DNA from 2 places in the Mycobacterium sp. 050134 genome. Region 2 is predicted to be linked to the other one. Evidence: predicted binding sites of a transcription regulator. Region 2 holds the regulator's gene; the other holds the start of a gene.
What was found. Region 2 encodes LexA, which represses DNA repair genes until DNA is damaged. Its sites were predicted from a motif close to CGAACANNTGTTCG; they were not measured.
Positions count from the first base shown of each region.

Region 1: cofD (2-phospho-L-lactate transferase) is a predicted target of LexA. The motif match lies at 2,126-2,139, and genes of this name have one in related genera.

Region 1 is NZ_JAZGLV010000022.1:16,170-25,420, reverse strand. It holds gene SKC42_RS22345 (coenzyme F420-0:L-glutamate ligase) at 1-878, opposite strand, end outside; gene cofD (2-phospho-L-lactate transferase) at 875-1,876, opposite strand; gene SKC42_RS22335 (WhiB family transcriptional regulator) at 2,237-2,572, shown strand; gene SKC42_RS22330 (metallopeptidase family protein) at 2,594-3,016, opposite strand; gene SKC42_RS22325 (DUF3499 domain-containing protein) at 3,192-3,653, shown strand; gene SKC42_RS22320 (phosphomannomutase/phosphoglucomutase) at 3,731-5,128, shown strand; gene SKC42_RS22315 (TobH protein) at 5,125-6,216, shown strand; gene manA (mannose-6-phosphate isomerase, class I) at 6,226-7,452, shown strand; gene SKC42_RS22305 (FAD-dependent oxidoreductase) at 7,453-8,823, opposite strand; gene SKC42_RS22300 (APC family permease) at 8,915-9,251, shown strand, end outside.
Region 2 is NZ_JAZGLV010000005.1:52,069-61,319, reverse strand. It holds gene SKC42_RS07450 (acyl-CoA dehydrogenase family protein) at 1-316, shown strand, start outside; gene SKC42_RS07445 (LGFP repeat-containing protein) at 806-3,034, shown strand; gene lexA (transcriptional repressor LexA) at 3,065-3,760, opposite strand; gene SKC42_RS07435 (LysM peptidoglycan-binding domain-containing protein) at 4,054-4,548, shown strand; gene nrdR (transcriptional regulator NrdR) at 4,720-5,184, shown strand; gene SKC42_RS07425 (peroxynitrite isomerase) at 5,220-5,705, shown strand; gene SKC42_RS07420 (alpha/beta fold hydrolase) at 5,739-6,770, opposite strand; gene SKC42_RS07415 (proteasome assembly chaperone family protein) at 6,872-7,846, opposite strand; gene SKC42_RS07410 (trypsin-like serine peptidase) at 8,043-8,867, shown strand; gene sthA (Si-specific NAD(P)(+) transhydrogenase) at 8,864-9,251, opposite strand, start outside.

The DNA of each region.
Region 1 (9,251 bases), on a different contig from region 2:
GGCGCCGTCAGGGCCTCGGCGACCGCGCCCGTGATGAGCTCAGGCGGGACCGGCTCGTCGCCGAACCGGCGCACCGAACGGCGCAACAGCTGGGCCTGCCGGCGGCCCAGGTCGACCGCCTCGGCGGTGCCGAGCCAGAACAGGTCCTCGGAGCCGGGTCGCGACAAGTGCCGGGCCGTGGTGCCGTCGTCGGTCACGGCGAGGCCGCGCACCACGGCCACCGGCACGCCCGTCAACTTCCCCTTCACCAGGTCGGCGGCCGCCGCGATCTCGTCTGCGATCGCCACTTCGGTGACGAGCAGTTCGTTGCCGTGCCGGTCCACGGTCCCCGAATAGCCGTGCAGCACAGCCAAACCGGCGGCGCCGACTGCGGCGTCGATCTGACCGTTGCGCCACGCCCGGCCCATCGTGTCGGTGACGACTACGGCCACCTGCACGCCCAGCCGTTCACGTAGCCCATCGCGCAGCGCCGCGGCGCTCGCATCGGGATCGACCGGCAGCAGCGCCAGCTCGTCGCGGTCCACGTTCGATCCGTCCACGCCGGCGGCGGCCTGGATCAGCCCCAGCCGGTTCTCGGTGATCAGGGTCTTACCCTTGCGGGCCAACACCCGCACCGCCTCATCGGCGACCAGCTTGCGCCGCAGGGCGTCCCGCTCCTCGGCGTCGCGCGGCGCCCGGACCAGCCGGCCCTCGCACTTGGACACCACCTTGCTGGTCACCACCACGACATCCCCGTCGCGCAGCCACGGCACGGCCTCGGCGAGGGCCGCGCCCAGGTCGTCACCGGGCCGGAATTCGGGCAGCCCAGGCACGGGCAGGATCTCGATCGCCGCGGCGGTACCGTGTTCGCTGCCCGGCGCTGTCGTCGGACCGGTCACGCCGTCACTCCGGCAAGGTCGAGCCCGGCGCTGACCATCTCGGCCGTCGCCTTGGGGTCGGTCATCAGCAACGGCACCGCGCGAACGGCGACGCCCTCGATCTCGGCGTGGTCGCCCTCGTGCACCAACCAGCAGTCCAGGATCCCGGTGACGCGGCGCGCGCCGTAGTGCCGGCCAACCGCCTCCGCGGTGGACTCGACGCCGATGACCGTGAGGCACTCATCGGCCATGCCACGCAACGGCTTTCCGCCGATGATGGGGGAGTAGCCCACGATTGGGGCGGCGGCGGCGCGCAGCGCGCCGCGGATCCCGGGGACCGCGAGGATGGCCCCGACGCTCACCACCGGGTTCGACGGGGCCAGCATGATCACATCGGCTTCGGCGATGGCGGTCAGCGCTTCGGTTGTGGCCCTGGCCTTTTCGGCGCCAACGAACGCGAAGCTATGAGTCGGCACCTGCGCGCGGTAGCGCACCCACCACTCCTGGAAGTGGATCGCCCGCCGGCCGCCGTCGGCCGGGTCAGTGATCACTACGTGCGTCTCGCAGCGGTCGTCGCTTGCCGGCAGCAACCGTGCGCCCGGCTGCCAGCGGTCGCAGAGCGCTGCGGTGATCTGCGACAGCGGATAGCCGGCGTTGAGCATCTGCGTGCGCACCAGGTGGGTGCCGAGGTCGCGGTCGCCCAACTGGAACCAATCCGGCTGTACACCATAGCGCACCAATTCCTCTTTGGCGTGCCAGGTTTCGTCACAGTGCCCCCACCCTCGCTGTGGATCGACACCTCCACCTAAGGTGTACATGCAGGTGTCCAGATCCGGGCAGACCCGCAGCCCGTGTATCCAGGCGTCGTCGCCGATGTTGACGATTGCTGTCAGCTCGTGGTCGTGGGCTACCGTGTCTGGACCCTGCTGCTCGGCGAACTGCCCCAGTCCGAGCAGCTGTTGAACACCCAGCAGGAAACGGGCGCCGCCGACGCCGCCGACCAGAACAGTGACCTTCACACCGGATGAGAGTACCGTTCGCCACCGCTCGGCCACACCGAGCGGTGGGCCGTTCCGGCAACGTCGCGAGGGCACGCGGCCGGTGTGAGGGACACGCCGAAGTTGTAAAACAACGGAAACGCCGAAAATCGATCACGAGATGATATGGAAATGCGCTGAAGAGCTTGACCCGGCAGGTCAACCCGTGTCTAATCACAGCAGTGTCATTTCCCGGTTGGCCGGCCGATTCCGGTGTCGCAGGCCGAGATTCGATCACTTGTTCGAATTGTCTGTACATCAGAACAGAGCGACTCAACTCACTCTCTCCACCCACCTGAGGAGGCGGACGACCGCATGTCTTACGAGCACCTTCGGGGTGTGATGGCAAACACACCCCTGACGACCATGGGCCCAGCGCCCGTCGCGCTTTCTCGACCGCACTTGACGGTGGTCCCTGATGTCCCAGCCGATTTCGAGCCCGAGCTGGAGTCGGTACCCGCCGACCAATGGCAGGACCGCGCCCTGTGCGCGCAAACAGATCCCGAGGCTTTCTTTCCCGAGAAGGGCGGGTCCACCCGCGAGGCCAAGAAGATTTGCCTGGGCTGCGAGGTGCGCCACGAATGCCTCGAGTACGCCCTCGAGCACGACGAGCGCTTCGGCATCTGGGGCGGGCTCTCCGAGCGCGAGCGTCGGCGCCTCAAGCGCGGCATCATCTGACACGCGCCCGCGGAAGAGCGTTCAGTCGTCGTCGATCGTTGGGTCGATGACCGAAGGGTCGACGTCCAGGTAAATGGCCACCTGCGCCACCAATATCTCGTGCAGCAAGTCGCCGAGTTCGACGGTGTCCTTAGCCCGCCGCTCGATTGGCTTGCGGAACAACACAATTCGTGCCCGGGTGGAGTTCCCTCGGACATCAACGCCCGCCGGGATCAGCCGCGCCAGGGCGATCGGCCCGTCGGCGACGACCTCGGGCGGCCACTGCACGCTATTGGGATCCTTCGCCGCGATCCGCGGGATCTCATCCACCGCCACGTCGAGTTCGGTCAGCCGGTCCCGCCAATCGCGCTCGATGGGTTCGTAGGCTTCGAGCACCGCCATGTCGAAACGCTCCGCGCGGCTGCGCCATCCCGGCACGGTCGGCGGAAGCAGTGGGCCGCGCATCTCTCGGCGCCTCCGGGACGACCTGAACTCCGCCGGCCGGCCGAAGGCCGATCGATCCCCCCGGGGAGAGCTGCGCGAATCGCCCACGCGCCGATGGTAACGGTTGCACATCGCCGGTCGAACAGATGCGCGTGTCCGGCGCTTCGGCGGCGTTTGCGCACGATAGCCTTTCGGCGTGAACGTTCCTCGTCGCTGTTGCCGGCCCGGGTGTCCGCACTACGCCGTGGCGACCTTGACGTTCGTCTACTCGGACTCGACGGCGGTCGTGGGCCCACTCGCCACCGCGCGCGAGCCCCATTCGTGGGACCTGTGCGTCGGCCACGCCGGCCGGATCACCGCTCCCCGAGGGTGGGATCTGGTGCGGCACGCCGGCCCGCTGCCGATCCCCAGCAATCCCGACGAGGACGACCTCGTCGCGCTGGCGGACGCGGTGCGCGAAGGCGCCCCCGTCGAACGGGCCGTTGCCCATGGCGGCACGGGCTCGCCGCTCAAAAGTTTCGAAGGCTTCGCCGATCCACGCCTGCACGCCACCGGCGCCCACGCCGCCGCGCCGAGCGGCGGCGTGCTCGCGCCGCCCGAGCACCGCTCGGGACGCCGCCGCGGGCATCTGCGCGTGCTGCCCGATCCTGCCGACTGACGCTCCGCGTGTTTTCCGCGGGCCGATAGGCTGACTGCCAAGAGATTAAGGATCCCAGGCGTCAGGAGGCCCCACGTATGTCTCGGCCCGCCGCGATCGTCCACCGTGTCGTCAAGGCGTATGACGTGCGCGGGCTGGTCGGCGCAGAGCTCGACGAGCCGCTCGTCACCGACCTGGGCGCCGCGTTCGCCAAGCTGATGCGCGGCGAGGGCGCCGCGCAGGTGGTGATCGGCCACGACATGCGCGACAGCTCGCCGACGCTGGCCGCCGCGTTCGCCGCCGGGGTGACAAGACAGGGCCTCGACGTCGTGCGGATCGGGCTGGCGTCCACCGACGAGCTGTACTTCGCGTCGGGGTTGCTGGGCTGCCCGGGCGCGATGTTCACCGCGAGCCACAACCCGGCGGCCTACAACGGGATCAAGCTGTGCCGGGCCGGGGCCAAGCCCGTCGGCGCCGAGAGCGGCCTGCGCACCATCAGTGACGACGTGATCGCCGGGGTCGAGCAATATCGGGGAGAACCGGGGACCGTCACCGACCGCGATGTGCTCGACGACTACGGCGCGTTCCTGCGTTCGCTGGTCGACACGTCCGGTCTGCGCGCGCTGCGGGTGGCCGTCGACGCCGGCAATGGGATGGCCGGCCACACCGCGCCCGCGGTGCTCGGGCCGATCGGCGCGATCACCCTGTTGCCGTTGTTCTTCGAACTCGACGGCTCCTTCCCCAACCACGAAGCCAACCCGCTGGAGCCGGCCAACCTCGTGGACCTGCAGAAGTACGTCCGCGACACCGGTGCCGACATCGGCCTGGCCTTCGACGGCGACGCCGACCGGTGCTTCGTGGTCGACGAACGAGGCCGGCCCGTGTCGCCATCGACGGTGACCAGCCTGGTGGCCGCCCGCGAACTGGGCCGCGAGATCGGCGCCACGATCATCCACAACGTGATTACGTCGCGTGCGGTGCCCGAACTGGTTGCCGAGCGGGGCGGCACACCGCTGCGATCCCGGGTAGGGCACTCCTATATCAAGGCGCTGATGGCCGAGACCGGCGCGATCTTCGGCGGGGAGCATTCGGCGCACTACTACTTCCGCGACTTCTGGGGCGCCGACTCCGGGATGCTGGCCGCACTTCATGTTCTGGCCGCCCTCGGCGAGCAGGAGCGGCCGCTTTCCGAGCTGACCGCCGACTACCAGCGTTACGAGTCGTCAGGCGAGATCAATTTCACGGTGGCGGATGCACCGGGGTGCGTGGACGCGGTGCTGAGGTCCTTCGGTGGCCGGGTGCACTCCATCGACCACATCGACGGGGTGACGGCCGACCTCGGCGACGGCAGCTGGTTCAACCTGCGCAGCTCCAACACCGAGCCGCTCCTGCGGCTCAACGTCGAGGCCCGCACCGCCGAGGACGTCGAGGCGCTGGTCGCCGAGATCAGCGGCGAGATCGCCGCGCAGACGGCCCACGCGGAAGCGGCACCATGAGCGCCACGCGGTCGATCGACCTGGAAGACGCCGAGGGCCTGCTGGCCGCCGACCGGGAGGGACTGCTGCGGGCGGCGTCGTCGGCGGGTGCGCAAGTGCGCGCGATCGCCGCCGCGGTCGAGGAGGGCGCGCTCGAGTCGCTGCGGAGCGACGACCGCCCCCGCAGCGTGATCTGGGTGGCCGGGCGGGGCACCGCCGAGACGGCCGGGGCCATCCTGGCCGCGACGTCGGGTGGCGCGGCCTCGCAGCCCATCGCGCTCCTCGCCGAGGCGCCGCCCTGGATCGGCCCGCTGGACGTGCTGGTCGTCGCCGGCGACGACCCCGGTGACCCGGCCCTGGTGAGCGCGGCCGCGACCGGGGTGCGACGCGGTGCCCGCGTGGTGATCGTGGCTCCCTATGAGGGGCCGCTGCGGGATTCCACGGCCGGCCGCGTGGCGGTCCTGGCCCCGCGGCTGAGGATTTCCGACGAATTCGGGTTGTGCCGTTACCTGGCCGCCGGGCTGGCGACGTTGCAGGCCGTCGACCCGCGGCCGACCGTGGACCTGCCCTCCCTCGCCGACGGGCTGGACGCCGAGGCGCTGAGCAACAGCGCGGGCCGCGACCTGTTCACCAACCCGGCCAAGACGATGGCGGCGCGGATGACCGGCCGCCGGGTGGCGCTGGCCGGCGACGGCGCCGCGACGCTGGCGCTGGCGCGCCACGGCAGCTCGGTGTTGCTGCGAATCGCGCACGAAGTGGTCGCCGCCTCCGGGCTCGCGGACGCCGCGATGGCGCTGCGGGGGGCGGCCGCCGGTTCTTCGGTCGACGCGCTGTTCCACGACGAGGAGATCGACGGCCCGCTGCCGGAGCGGCTGCGCGTGCTGGTGCTGACGCTGGCCGACGAGCGCACGGTGGTCGCCGCCCGCGTCGCCGGACTCGACGACGCCCACCTGATCGCCGCGCAGGACGAGACCGACGGGCCGGGGGGCTCGACCGGAGCCGAGCTCTCACCGGCGCCGGGGGGCCCTATCAGCGCGGAGCAGCAACTGGCAATATTGGCCGTTCGGGTGGAGATGGCCGCTGTTTACATGCGACTGGTGCGGGGATAGACATTCACAGTGGAACTGCTTCGCGGGGCCTTGAGGACGTACGCATGGGGATCGCGCACCGCGATCGCCGAGTTCACCGGGCGGCCGGTGCCGGCGGCGCACCCGGAGGCTGAACTCTGGTTCGGCGCCCACCCCGGCGACCCCGCCTGGCTGGAGACCGACGAGGGCGAGATTTCGTTGCTGGAGGCGCTGGTCGCCGACCCCGAAGGGCAACTGGGTCCCGGCTCGCGCACCCGGTTCGGTGATGTGCTGCCGTTCCTGCTCAAGGTGCTGGCGGCCGACGAACCGCTGTCGTTGCAGGCGCATCCGAGTGCCGAGCAGGCGCTCGAGGGTTACCTCCGGGAGGAGCGGCTCGGCATCCCGGTGAACTCGCCGATCCGCAACTACCGCGACACGTCGCACAAGCCGGAATTGCTGGTGGCGCTGCAGCCGTTCGAGGCGCTCGCCGGCTTCCGGCAGGCGGCGCGGACCACGGAGCTGCTGCGGTCGCTGGCTGTCTCCGACCTCGATCCCTTCATCGAGCTGCTCGGCGACCAGTCCGACGCCGACGGGCTGCGCGCCCTGTTCACCACCTGGATCACCGCGCCGCAGCCCGACATCGACGTCCTGGTGTCCGCGGTGCTCGACGGCGCGATCCACTACATCACCTCCGGGGCAACCGAATTCGCCGCCGAGGCCAAGACCGTGCTCGAACTGGGCGAGCGGTATCCCGGCGACGCCGGGGTGCTGGCCGCCCTGCTGCTCAACCGCATCACCCTGGAACCCGGCGAGGCGATCTTCGTGCCGGCCGGCAACCTGCACACCTACCTGCGCGGGTTCGCCGTCGAGGTGATGGCCAACTCGGACAACGTGTTACGCGGCGGGCTGACGCCCAAGCACGTCGACGTGCCCGAGCTGCTGCGGGTGCTCGACTTCAACCCGAGCGCCGAGGCGCAACTGCGGCCGCATGTGCGCCGGGAGGGATTCGCCCTGATCTACGAGACCCCCGCCGAGGAGTTCGCCGTCGCGCTGCTCGCGCTCGACGGCGACTACCTCGGCCACGAGGTCGACGCGTCGTGCAGCCACGAGGGCCCGCAGATCCTGCTGTGCACCCAGGGTGGCACGACGGTTCACGGGAAGTCCGGCTCGCTCACCCTGGAACGGGGGATGGCCGCCTGGGTGGGCGCCGACGACGGCCCGATCCGGCTGGTCGCGCACGAGCCCACCAAGCTGTTCAGGGCGACGGTCGGGCTGTAGCTACTCGGCGACCGCCATGACCCGCCGGTCTCGGGTGGCCTCCCGGCGCTCGCGCAGCCACGCGCGCATGTTGTGGCCCATGGCGCGGCCGACGATTCCCGGCGGCGGGACCATGTAGAGGCTGTCGAGCAGCGAGAACCGGCGCAGAAACCATTCGGCCAGGACGGGTTCCGTCTCGGCCGCCCCGAGGAACTGGTCGAACAGCGTGGCCGACGGCCGCCACCACCACGGCACGGGCGCCTTGGTGCCGGCGTGGTGGAAGTTGACGTCGGCGATGCCGTTCATCATCCACACCGGGTAGGTGGTCCTGGCGGTCGCGCCGTTCAGCGCCGCGGCCAGCTGGTCGTCCGGGAACCGCAGCGCCCACTTCAGGTGGCCGGCCTGCAGCGAGGTCATCGTCATGCCCTGCCCGAAGGTGGGGTTGAAGCTGGCGACGGCGTCGCCGAAGGGGACGATGCCCGCGGGGAATTGCCTCAGCTTGTGGTAGCGGCGCCACCTGCTGGCCGGGAACGCGTGATACGCCGGCTTGCCGATGGCTTCGGCTCGCGCCAGCGCGGCCGTGAAGTGGTCGGGCAGCAGCTCCCCGGCCAGCGCCAGCATCTCGGGAAACGTCCTGGGCGGCTTGGCGTTCGCCACCCCGAACGTCGTCAGCACCCAGGTGCCATCCTCGTAGAACAGCATGCCCAAGCCGAGGGACTGGTCGTGGGAGGCCCCGGCGACCACCACTTTCTCCGCGATCAAGCCCTCGGGCATGCGGAACCGGTGGGTGGCGTAGTGGATGCCGATGTCGATGGTCTCCTCGGCGGGCCGCTCGAACCCCCACTGCTCCAGCCAGACCGGCAGCCGGGTGCCCCGGCCCGCCGCGTCCACGACGAGGTCGGCCGGCACGAACTCCGGCCCGCCGCCCTCCGGCGGGTCCAACAAAACCCCGGTCACCCGCCGGCGCGCGGCGTCGTAACGCGGCTCGGAGACGGGTCGCCGCACGATGTCGACGTTGTCGATCTGTTGCACCCGCGTGCGTAGCTGCCATTCCAGATACGGCCGACTGGGCACGTAGGCGGTGAACTCGTCGCGCAGCGTGTGCCCAGTGCCGAGGACGTGGCCGGCGGCGCCCAGGTAAATGCAGTCCGGCCGGTTCTCCAGCATCGGCACGCCCGCGGCCACCATGTCCTTCAGCAGACCGGGGAACAGGCCGTCGAACTCTGCTGCTCCGCGGGCCATCAGCATGTGCAAGTGTTGGTCCTGGGGCACCGCGGCCCGGTTCGTCGGGGTGGCCGGCAACTGGTCGCGTTCGTAGATCGTCACCCGGGAGAAAGTGTCCGACAAGACCCGAGCAGCGCACAGCCCGGCGATGCTCCCCCCGATGACCACGGCGTGGTCCCTCGTGTTCTCTTTGCTGGACGGCATCTCCGCAGAGTACCCAGTACGGTGCGGTCTGCTACGGATTAAGGTGGTGGGCCGCATGGCCAATCGATGGCGCACAAAGTCGGTCGAGCAGTCGATCGCCGATACCGACGAGCCCGACACCCGCCTCCGCAAGGAGCTGACCTGGCGCGACCTCGTCGTGTTCGGGGTTTCGGTGGTGATCGGTGCCGGTATCTTCACCGTCACCGCGTCGACGGCCGGCGACATCACCGGCCCGGCCATCTGGATCTCCTTCGTGATCGCCGCTGTGACCTGCGCGCTGGCGGCGTTGTGTTACGCCGAGTTCGCCTCGACGCTCCCGGTGGCCGGCAGCGCCTACACCTTCTCCTATGCAACCTTCGGCGAGTTCCTCGCCTGGATCATCGGCTGGAACC
Region 2 (9,251 bases):
CGGGAGTTTTCAGAACAGTCGCTTCGTGCTCGCCGAGTTGGCGACCGAGGCCACCGTGGTCCGCATGATGGTCGACGAATTCATCCGGTTGCACTTGGACGAGAAGCTGACGGCCGAGCAGGCCGCGATGGCCAAGTGGTACAGCACCGAAAAGCAGGTGTACCTGATCGACCGGTGTCTGCAGCTGCACGGCGGATACGGCTACATGCGCGAATACCCTGTTGCTAGGGCGTATCTGGATGCGCGTGTGCAGACCATCTATGGCGGCACGACCGAGATCATGAAGGAGATCATCGGCCGCAGTCTGGGCGTCTGATCCGGCGAGCTTTGCGCCGCATTCAACACCCTTGGGCCGGGTTGTCGCCTGCCCGGTAAGAGTATTCACGTACCGTCTGCGCATGTGGTTTGCGCACGCCGATCGCGTGCTCGAGCATTGTCGCGCGAACATTCGCACCGCCCACTGGTCTGCCGGCGGCCCGGCGGTGAGGCGGAAACCGCCGTTGTCGGCTGCCGGCGCGATAACCGAATCGAATCGGCGCGCACACGGTCGGCCGCGATTCGGGCGCGACCGTGCATCATTTCGACATCGGCGCGGTATCCGTTTTTGTACTATTTGTCATTTGACTTCGCATTTCTCGTCGTCAAAGGCAAAGTTATGCGAGCCCGGCGGCGATGCGGGTCGTGTAGGGATCGATTTCCGTTGGGGGAGACGACCCGCTCGCCGGGTCTGCACGGAACGGGCACGGCCGCATCGGAAGGCCGCATCCGTCGGCTGGGAGGCTTGGTGAAAGGGCATAGAGGGCACATGCGCAGGCTGGTCGGGAGCGCGCTGGTCGGTTTGGTGACCACGGCGCTCGCCGCCGGATTGCTGGCGCCCGTGGCTCTGGCATCGCCGATCGGTGACGCCGAGGCCGCCATCATGGCCGCCTGGGAGAAGGCCGGCGGCGACACCTCACCGCTCGGCGCGCGGAAGGGCGACGTCTACCCGGTCGCAGACGGCTTCGCGCTGGACTTCGACGGCGGCAAGATGTTCTACACCACAGACACCGGCGCGAAGTTCGTCTTCGGGCCGATCCTGGACAAGTACGAGTCGCTCGGCGGCCCGGCCGGCAGCGATCTGGGGTTCCCGACCATCAACGAAGTGCCTGGCCTCGCGGGCCCGGACAGCCGGGTCGCGACCTTTTCGGCGAGCGACAAGCCGGTGATCTTCTGGACCTCCGACCACGGCGCCTTCGTTGTGCGCGGCGCGATGAACGCCGCCTGGGACAAGCTCGGCAGCTCCGGTGGGGTGCTCGGCGCTCCGGTCGGCGACGAGACCTATGGCGGCGAGGTCACCTCGCAGAAGTTCAGCGGCGGGCAGGTCTCGTGGAACCGGCAGACCAAGCAGTTCACCACAGAGCCGGCGAGCCTGGGTGACCAGCTCAAAGGCCTGCAGGTCCCGATCGATCCGACGGCGGCCATCAACATGGCTTGGCGCGCGGCGGGCGGAACCACCGGTCCGCTGGGCGCGAAGCAGGGCGGGCATTACCCCATCGGGGGCGACGGAATCGCTCAGAACTTCGCCGGCGGCAAGGTGTTCTTCAGTCCAGCGACCGGCGCCAACGCCGTCGAGAGCGACATCCTGGCCAAGTACGAGTCCCTGGGCGGGCCGGTAGGCAGCGACCTGGGTTTCCCGGTGGGCAACGAGTCCGACGGCGGCATCGGACCCGCCAGTCGCGTCTGCACGTTTTCGGCGGCTGACAAGCCGGTGATCTTCTGGACCTCCGACCACGGTGCGTTCGTCGTCCGCGGGGCGATGAAGGTCGCGTGGGACAAGCTGCGCGGCGCGGCCGGCAAACTGGGCGCGCCGGTCGGCGACCAGTCGCTCGACGGCGACGTGATCTCGCAGCAGTTCGCCGGCGGCAAGATCTCGTGGAACCGGTCGAAAAACACCTTCAGCACCGATCCGGCCAACCTGGCGCCGCTGCTGACCGGTCTGCAGGTGCCCGGGCAGAACCAGCCGAGTGGGGCGGCCGCCCCGCCGGCCCACGCCAAGAAGTTCACCTGGCATTGGTGGTGGCTGCTGGCGGCGGTCCCGGTGCTGGTGCTGATCGTGTTGTCGGGGCTCGTCGCGTTCGGGTGGCGCCGTCGCCGCGCCGCCCAGGGCGTCGCGCCCTACGAGCAGCGGCCCGAGGACGTGGGCTATGACACCGCCCCCGACCAGCACTGGGGGTACGAGGACGCCGACGTCTCCGGCGAGCACTACCCGCCCGTCGACGTTCACCCGGCGGAAATGCACGAACCGGCGGGGCCCGCGTCACGAGTCAGCTGGCGCCGCGGCGGTGCCGTCGCGGTCGCGGGTGCCGTCCCGGACGCGGCGGGATATGACCGCTTCGGGGACGGATTCGGCGCGGGCGCCGAGGAACCCGACACCGACTCCATCCCGATCGTCTCGGACGCCGACCTGGCCCAGGCCTACCCCGAGGCCGGCTACCTCCAGGTCGACGACCGGGACCACGTCGAGGCCGACACCGCCGAGGGCGGCTACCCGCCCGCCGTATACGCCGGCGTCGCCCTGGAGACCGCGCCGGACGATCACGCGGCTGGGGTGGACGAGGCGGGCGACTGGGTGTACCCGGACGCCGCCGGCATACACGCCGACGCCGAGGTAGTGACGCCCGAGGCGGCCGCGCCCGAGGCGGCCGCGTCCGTCGCCGGGATGTTCGGTGACGTCACCCCGGAAGACGCAATAAACCTTTCCGCCGGGGCGGGCGGCGAGCCGACCACCGGACGGCACGCCGCCATCGAGCCCGACGACGCCGACGGCGTGGCCGCCTGGCCCGTCGGCGCCAATCTGGCCCCAGCCGGTCGGCCGGCGATCCATCTGCCGTTGGACGACCCCTACCAGCCGCCGGACGGGTATCCGATCAAGGCCAACGCCAGCGTCGGGCTGTACTACACGCCCGGTAGCGCCCTCTACCACGACACCCTCGCCGAGATTTGGTTGGCCAACGAGGACGTCGCGCGGGCCAACGGGTTCATTAAGGCCGACTGACGGATGGTGCGCTGGGCAGCGGCCCCGGCGTCAGATCTTGCGAATGACCGTCACGACCTTGCCGAGCACGGTCGCGTCGTTGCCCGGAATCGGATCGAACGCCGGATTGTGCGGCATCAGCCACACCTGGCCGCCCGCGCGCCTGAACGTCTTCACGGTGGCCTCGCCGTCGAGCATGGCCGCGACGATATCGCCGTTGTCGGCGACGTTCTGCTGTCGCACGACCACCCAGTCGCCGTCGCAGATCGCGGCCTCCACCATCGAGTCGCCGACCACCCTGAGTAGGAACAGCGTGCCCTCGCCAACCAACTCACGCGGCAGCGGGAAGACGTCTTCGACGGCCTCCTCGGCGAGAATCGGGCCACCCGCCGCGATGCGCCCGAGGACGGGGACGAACGTCGGTTCCGGCAGTGCGTCCGAACCGGCGACCTCGGTGGCCGGCGCCGCCACCTCGTCGTCGGCGCCGCGGACGTCGACGGCCCGCGGCCGGTTCGGGTCGCGGCGTAAATAGCCCTTCCGCTCCAGCGTCCGCAGCTGGTGGGCCACCGACGAGGTGGAAGTGAGGCCGACCGCGTCGCCGATCTCCCGGATGCTCGGCGGGTAGCCGCGGCTGGTCACCGACGCGCGAATGACATTCAGAATGGTGCGCTGACGTTCGGTCAGCGAGGAATCGTGAGACGGCGCACGGCCGCCCGCCGCGGACGAGGTGTCGTTGCTGTCGCTCATGGGACTGAGGTTAACCGCCCGGCCACGAAGAATCAAACATGTGTTCGACTGGCGTGTCGTGGCCGATCCCTCCGCAAAAAACGACCCGCACGCACCGGAATCACAACGGTGTAACTCTTCGGCATACCGGGTACTTCAACTCCATGCCAGTGATAGTGACCGACGAACTTGTCGGTGGAGTGATCTAGCGTTCTGCTCGTCCGACACACTTCGCTCACATGTTCGGCTATCGAACACACGAGCGATATAGTGTCGAACACACGAGCGAGAATTAGTTGACCGGAGGACCTGAGATGACCATCACCCACACACTCTCGCCGCGCACCAGCAGCATGCGGCGCCCGGTCAACGGGCCGGTGGAGGGCGCGCGTTACGGCCGGGAGGGGTTGGCTCACTCCCGCCGGCCCGGCCCATCGAGGCCCGCCGCCGCGGCGCCGCGCTACTACGGCACGGGTGTTCGGGTATCGGCCGCGCCGCACCGCAGGCGGCCCGTCACGCTGGCGACCACCGTCGGGCTGGCGGTGGTGGCCGGGCTGATCACGCTGTGGCTGGGTTTGGTCGCCAACGTGGGGGAGGCCCTGAACGGCAGCTCCCCGGCCGCGGCGGCCCCCGTACCCGACCGGCTCGCCGTCGTGCGGGTCGAGGGCGGGGAGTCGCTCGAGGACCTCGCTCACCGGGTGGCGCCGGACGCGCCGGCACGCCAGGTGGTGCAGCGCATCCGGGAACTCAATGATTTGGGCTCGCCGACGCTGGTCGCGGGCCAGACCCTGATCGCGCCGGTCGGTTGACGGCATCGCGCCCGCGCGGTGAAAACCGGCTCGCGCCAACGCGCCTCGGTCCTCGTCCTGGCGGGTGCACCCGGTGTGCGGTTGCGTTGGCCATGCATGGCCGTCCATGGCCGGGCGCGGGTACGCTCGGGAACTGCGATATCCGGTTGACAGCGCGGCGAAGGAGCGGTGATGCACTGTCCCTTCTGCCGCCACCCCGATTCCCGGGTCATCGACTCGCGCGAAACCGATGAGGGCCAGGCCATCCGGCGCCGCCGGTCGTGCCCCGAGTGCGGGCGCCGTTTCACCACCGTTGAGACCGCCGTGCTGGCCGTAGTCAAGCGCAGCGGAGTCACCGAGCCCTTCAGCAGGGAGAAGGTCATCAGAGGCGTGCGACGGGCGTGCCAAGGCCGGCAGGTCGACGACGACGCCCTGAACCTGCTGGCCCAGCAGGTCGAGGACACCGTGCGTGCCGCCGGGTCGCCGGAGATCCCCAGCCACGAGGTCGGCCTGGCGATCCTCGGGCCGCTGCGCGATCTGGACGAGGTGGCGTACCTGCGGTTCGCGTCGGTATACCGCTCCTTCTCGTCCGCCGAAGACTTCGAGCGCGAGATCGAGGCGCTCCGCGCGCACCGCAAGGTAGCCACCCCGAGCTGACCGGGCCCGACACCGTCACGGCTAGGGTTTTCTGCATGCCCATGGACTTGCATCCGGACCTCGTGCCGCTGGCGCCCCTGCTGGGCACCTGGACCGGTCGGGGGACAGGCAAGTATCCGACGATCCAGCCGTTCGACTATCTCGAGGAAGTCGCGTTCTCCCACGTCGGGAAGCCGTTCCTGGCGTACGGACAAAAGACCCGGGCGCCGGGCGACGGCAAGCCATTGCACGCCGAGACCGGGTACCTCCGCGTACCGCGGCCCGGCCACGTCGAACTGGTCCTGGCCCACCCGAGCGGCATCACCGAGATCGAGGTCGGCACGTGTTCCGCCACCGGCGGCCGCGTCGACATGGAGCTGTCGACCACCTCGATCGGGCTGACTCCCACCGCCAAAGAGGTGACCGCGCTGAGCCGTTCCTTCCGCGTCGACGGCGACGAGCTGTCGTATACCGTCCGGATGGCAGCCGTCGGCAAACCGTTGCAGGACCACCTCGCCGCGGTGCTGCACCGACGGGACTGACCGCCGATCGACTGGCGGCTCCGGTGCCGAACCTCAGGTGGCGCTGCGCTCGTCGGACCCCATGGCGTTCAGGACGGCGACGCGGGTGGGGGCCGGTCCGGTTACGGTCTGCTCGCCGCCCCCGGTGCGCAGCAGTTCGCGCAGGGCGCCCTGGTTGTATTCGGCGGGCTGGGTGGTGTCGATGAAACGCTGCACGACGTCGATGAATCGGGCGGGATCGTCGTGGAACGGGAAATGGCCGGAGCCCTCGAAGATTTCGAGCCGGGAGCCCGGCATCGCGGCGTGCGCCATCCAGGCGTGCTGGACCGGGACCACCGAGTCTTTGGCGCCCCAGACGATCTGCACCGGGATGGCCTCGGTCAGGTAGCAGCGGTCCAGCATCGTGACGATTTGCCCGCGCCAGTCCACCACTGCCCGTAACGTCCGGCTGAAGGCCGCCGAGGCCGTCGGTTCGGGCAGGTCGTCGAGGATGCGGAGCATGTTGGGCAGGTCGCGGCCCAGCCCGGAGCTGCCCAACATGGTGCCCAGCACCCGCCCGAAGGCCTGAACAGCCGGTAGCACCAGGGGCAGGCGCAACAGCGCGAGGGCCTCGCTGCCCATCGGCAGCGAAGCGCAGCGCAGCACGAAGTTCACGTCCTTGGTGACGCCGCCGGCGCCGACCAGAATCAGCCGCTCGACGAGGTGCGGGAACTGGTAGGCGAATTGCATCGCCACGCCGCCGCCGAGGGAATGGCCGATGATGGTCGCGCGCTCGATGTCCAGGACGCTGAGCAGGTCCCGCATCCCGTTCGCGTAGGCGGCGATCGAATAGTCGGCGCGGGGCTTGTCCGACCGCCCGTGGCCCAGGAGGTCCGGGGCGATGACGGTGAAGCGCTGAGCGAGCTTGGCCTGCACGGCGTTCCACGTGGTCGAGTTGTCCCCGATGCCGTGGATCATCAAGATCGCGGGGCCGGAGCCGGCGATCCGGTAGGCCCGCTTGTAACCGTGGATGGTTCGGAACTCCAGCGAGGGCGCGGTCACCTCGCGCACCGGGCGGAGGTTGGCTTTGCTCTTCCGCTCGGTCATCTTGCGCACCTTTTTAGTCGGGTCTAGTTAGTCGGGTGTGGGGCCGGGCCATGGCCATGGCATTAAATCTAACAACGATCTGGCAAAGCTCCTGCGCCAATTTATGCCTGGTCCTCGTCGTCGAACTTCTTCTCCGCCTGCTGGGCCAAGAATCGCTCGAACTCCGCACCAAGCTCGTCGCCGCTAGGCAGATCTTCGTCGCGTGTTAGCAAAGATCTGTTCTCCTGAGCGTCGATGAAGGCATCGTACTGTCGCTCGAGTGCGGCCACCACTTGGGCGACTTCTGCGCTCGCCTGGACCTGTTCGTCGATGCGGCCGCGGATCGCGGTGGCCGCCTCCGATAGGGCCGCTAGGGGCAGCTCCAGCGATCCGGTCTTCGCCACCTGCTCGAGTAACGCGTGGGCGGCGGCGGGGTAGTCGGTCTGGGTCAGGTAGTGGGGGACGTGGACCGTAAACCCGACGACCTCGTGTCCGTGCTGGGCCATCCGGAATTCGAGCAGGTTGGATGCGCTTCCGGGCACCTGGATCTCGGAGATCCACGGCGTGAAGTCGGCGATCAGCTCGGGGTTGTTGGAGTGCGCCGTCATCGTGATCGGACGCGTGTGGGGGACCGCCATCGGGACGGTGCCCAGGCCAATGGTTTGACGCACTCCGAGCCGCTCGGCGAGCAGGCGAACGGCGGTGATGAAGCGCTCCCACTTCAGGTCCGGCTCCATGCCGGCCAATAACAGAAACGGGGTGCCGACGCTGTCGCGAAGCGCGTACAGGTTCAGCTCCGGGTCGTCGTAGTGGCTGAAATGGTCGCTGTTGAACGTCATGACCGGTCGCCGAGAGCGGTAGTCCAGCAACTCGTCGATGGCGAAGGAGGCGACGAGTTCGGCGTCCAGCGCGGCCTTCAGGTGGGCGGCGGCCAGCCGGATCGCGTGGCCGGCGTCGGAAAAGCCTTGCAAGGCGTGCACCAACACCGGGCCGCGGCCGTCCGCGGCCGACAGCTGGGGCGCCGGAAACTCCAGGTCGTACATACCGTGCTGCCCGGGCTGGTAGTAGGCGTCATCCGGGTCTTGATGGTGGGCCATGGGGGATTGCCTCCTTTCGGGGGTCTATCCAGGGTGCCCTACCAAGTGTCCACTAAATCGGCGGGCGCCAGGAACAACCACGAACTTCGAGTCGGACTCAATCGTGCGAATGCGCCGGCATTCATACCAAATCCAGGCCGCCGACGCCGCGGCGCGGTGCGCCGGGCGCGCCCCGGTCAGGCATGATGGGACCCAAATGCGCGCTCCGATGCTCTTGCTGTGCCCGGTGGTCGGCGTGGCGACGCTGATGACGTCGTGCGTCCGGCCGGGCGACCATGTGGCCGGCCCGATCGTGTCCGTTCCGCGGTCCAGCGGGCCCGTGCAGCGGCTGGCCCAGCCCCAGCAGAAGGCCGCGGCCGGCCCGGTGGACCCCGACAGGCGCGTAGGCGCGATCTTCATCGACGGCGGCTCCGTGCACGTGTGCACGGGCTCGGTGGTGCATTCGACGGGCGGAAACCTGATGATCACCGCGGCGCACTGCCTGGCCGGCGCCTCCCAGATCACCTTCGTCCCGGGGTTGGCGGGTGATGCCCCGCCCGCCCCGGCCGACGTGTGGAAAGCCGACGCCGTCTACCTCGACCCTCGCTGGTCGGCCAGTAAGGATCCGCACGCGGACTACGCGATCGCGCGGGTGAGCAACGACGCCGCCGGGTCGGTCGAATCGCGGGTCGGCCTGGCCCTGACGCTGGGGTCCACGCCGCCAGCCGGCAGCCACGTCACGGTGCTGGGATACCCGGCCGGAGTGGGTGGCTCGCCGATCGGGTGTCAGGCCAGCACGTCGATCAATGACAGCGGGTTTCCCTCGTTGGCCTGCGAGGGGCTGGTGGACGGCACCAGCGGCGCGCCGTGGGTCAGCGGCACCACGCTCACGGGGCTGATCGGCGGTTTCGAGCGCGGCGGCTGCGCGCCGAGCGTGTCGTACTCTGCGCCGTTCGACGAACACGTCGCTCAGCTGCTGGCCCGGGCGAACGCCGGGGGGCCCGGCGACGCGGTGCCGAGCGACGTCCCGGACGCCTGCTAGCGGCGAAACTGGTTGAGTGCGCGGATCTTGTTCATCACGTCGAGCGCCGCCACCTTGTAGGCCTCGGAGAACGTCGGGTAGTTGAACACCGCGTCGACCAGGTACTCGACGGTGCCGCCGCAGCCCATCACCGCCTGGCCGATGTGCACCATCTCGGTGGCGCTGGTGCCGAAGATGTGGACGCCGAGCAGCCGCAGGTCCTCGGTGGACACCAGCAGCTTGAGCATGCCGTAGGAGTCGCCGGCGATCTGGCCGCGGGCGAGCTCACGGTAGCGGGCCACCCCGACCTCGTAGGGGATCGCATCCCTGGTCAGCTCGACCTCGGTCGCACCGACATAGGACACCTCCGGGATCGAGTAGATGCCGATCGGCTGCAGCTCGGTG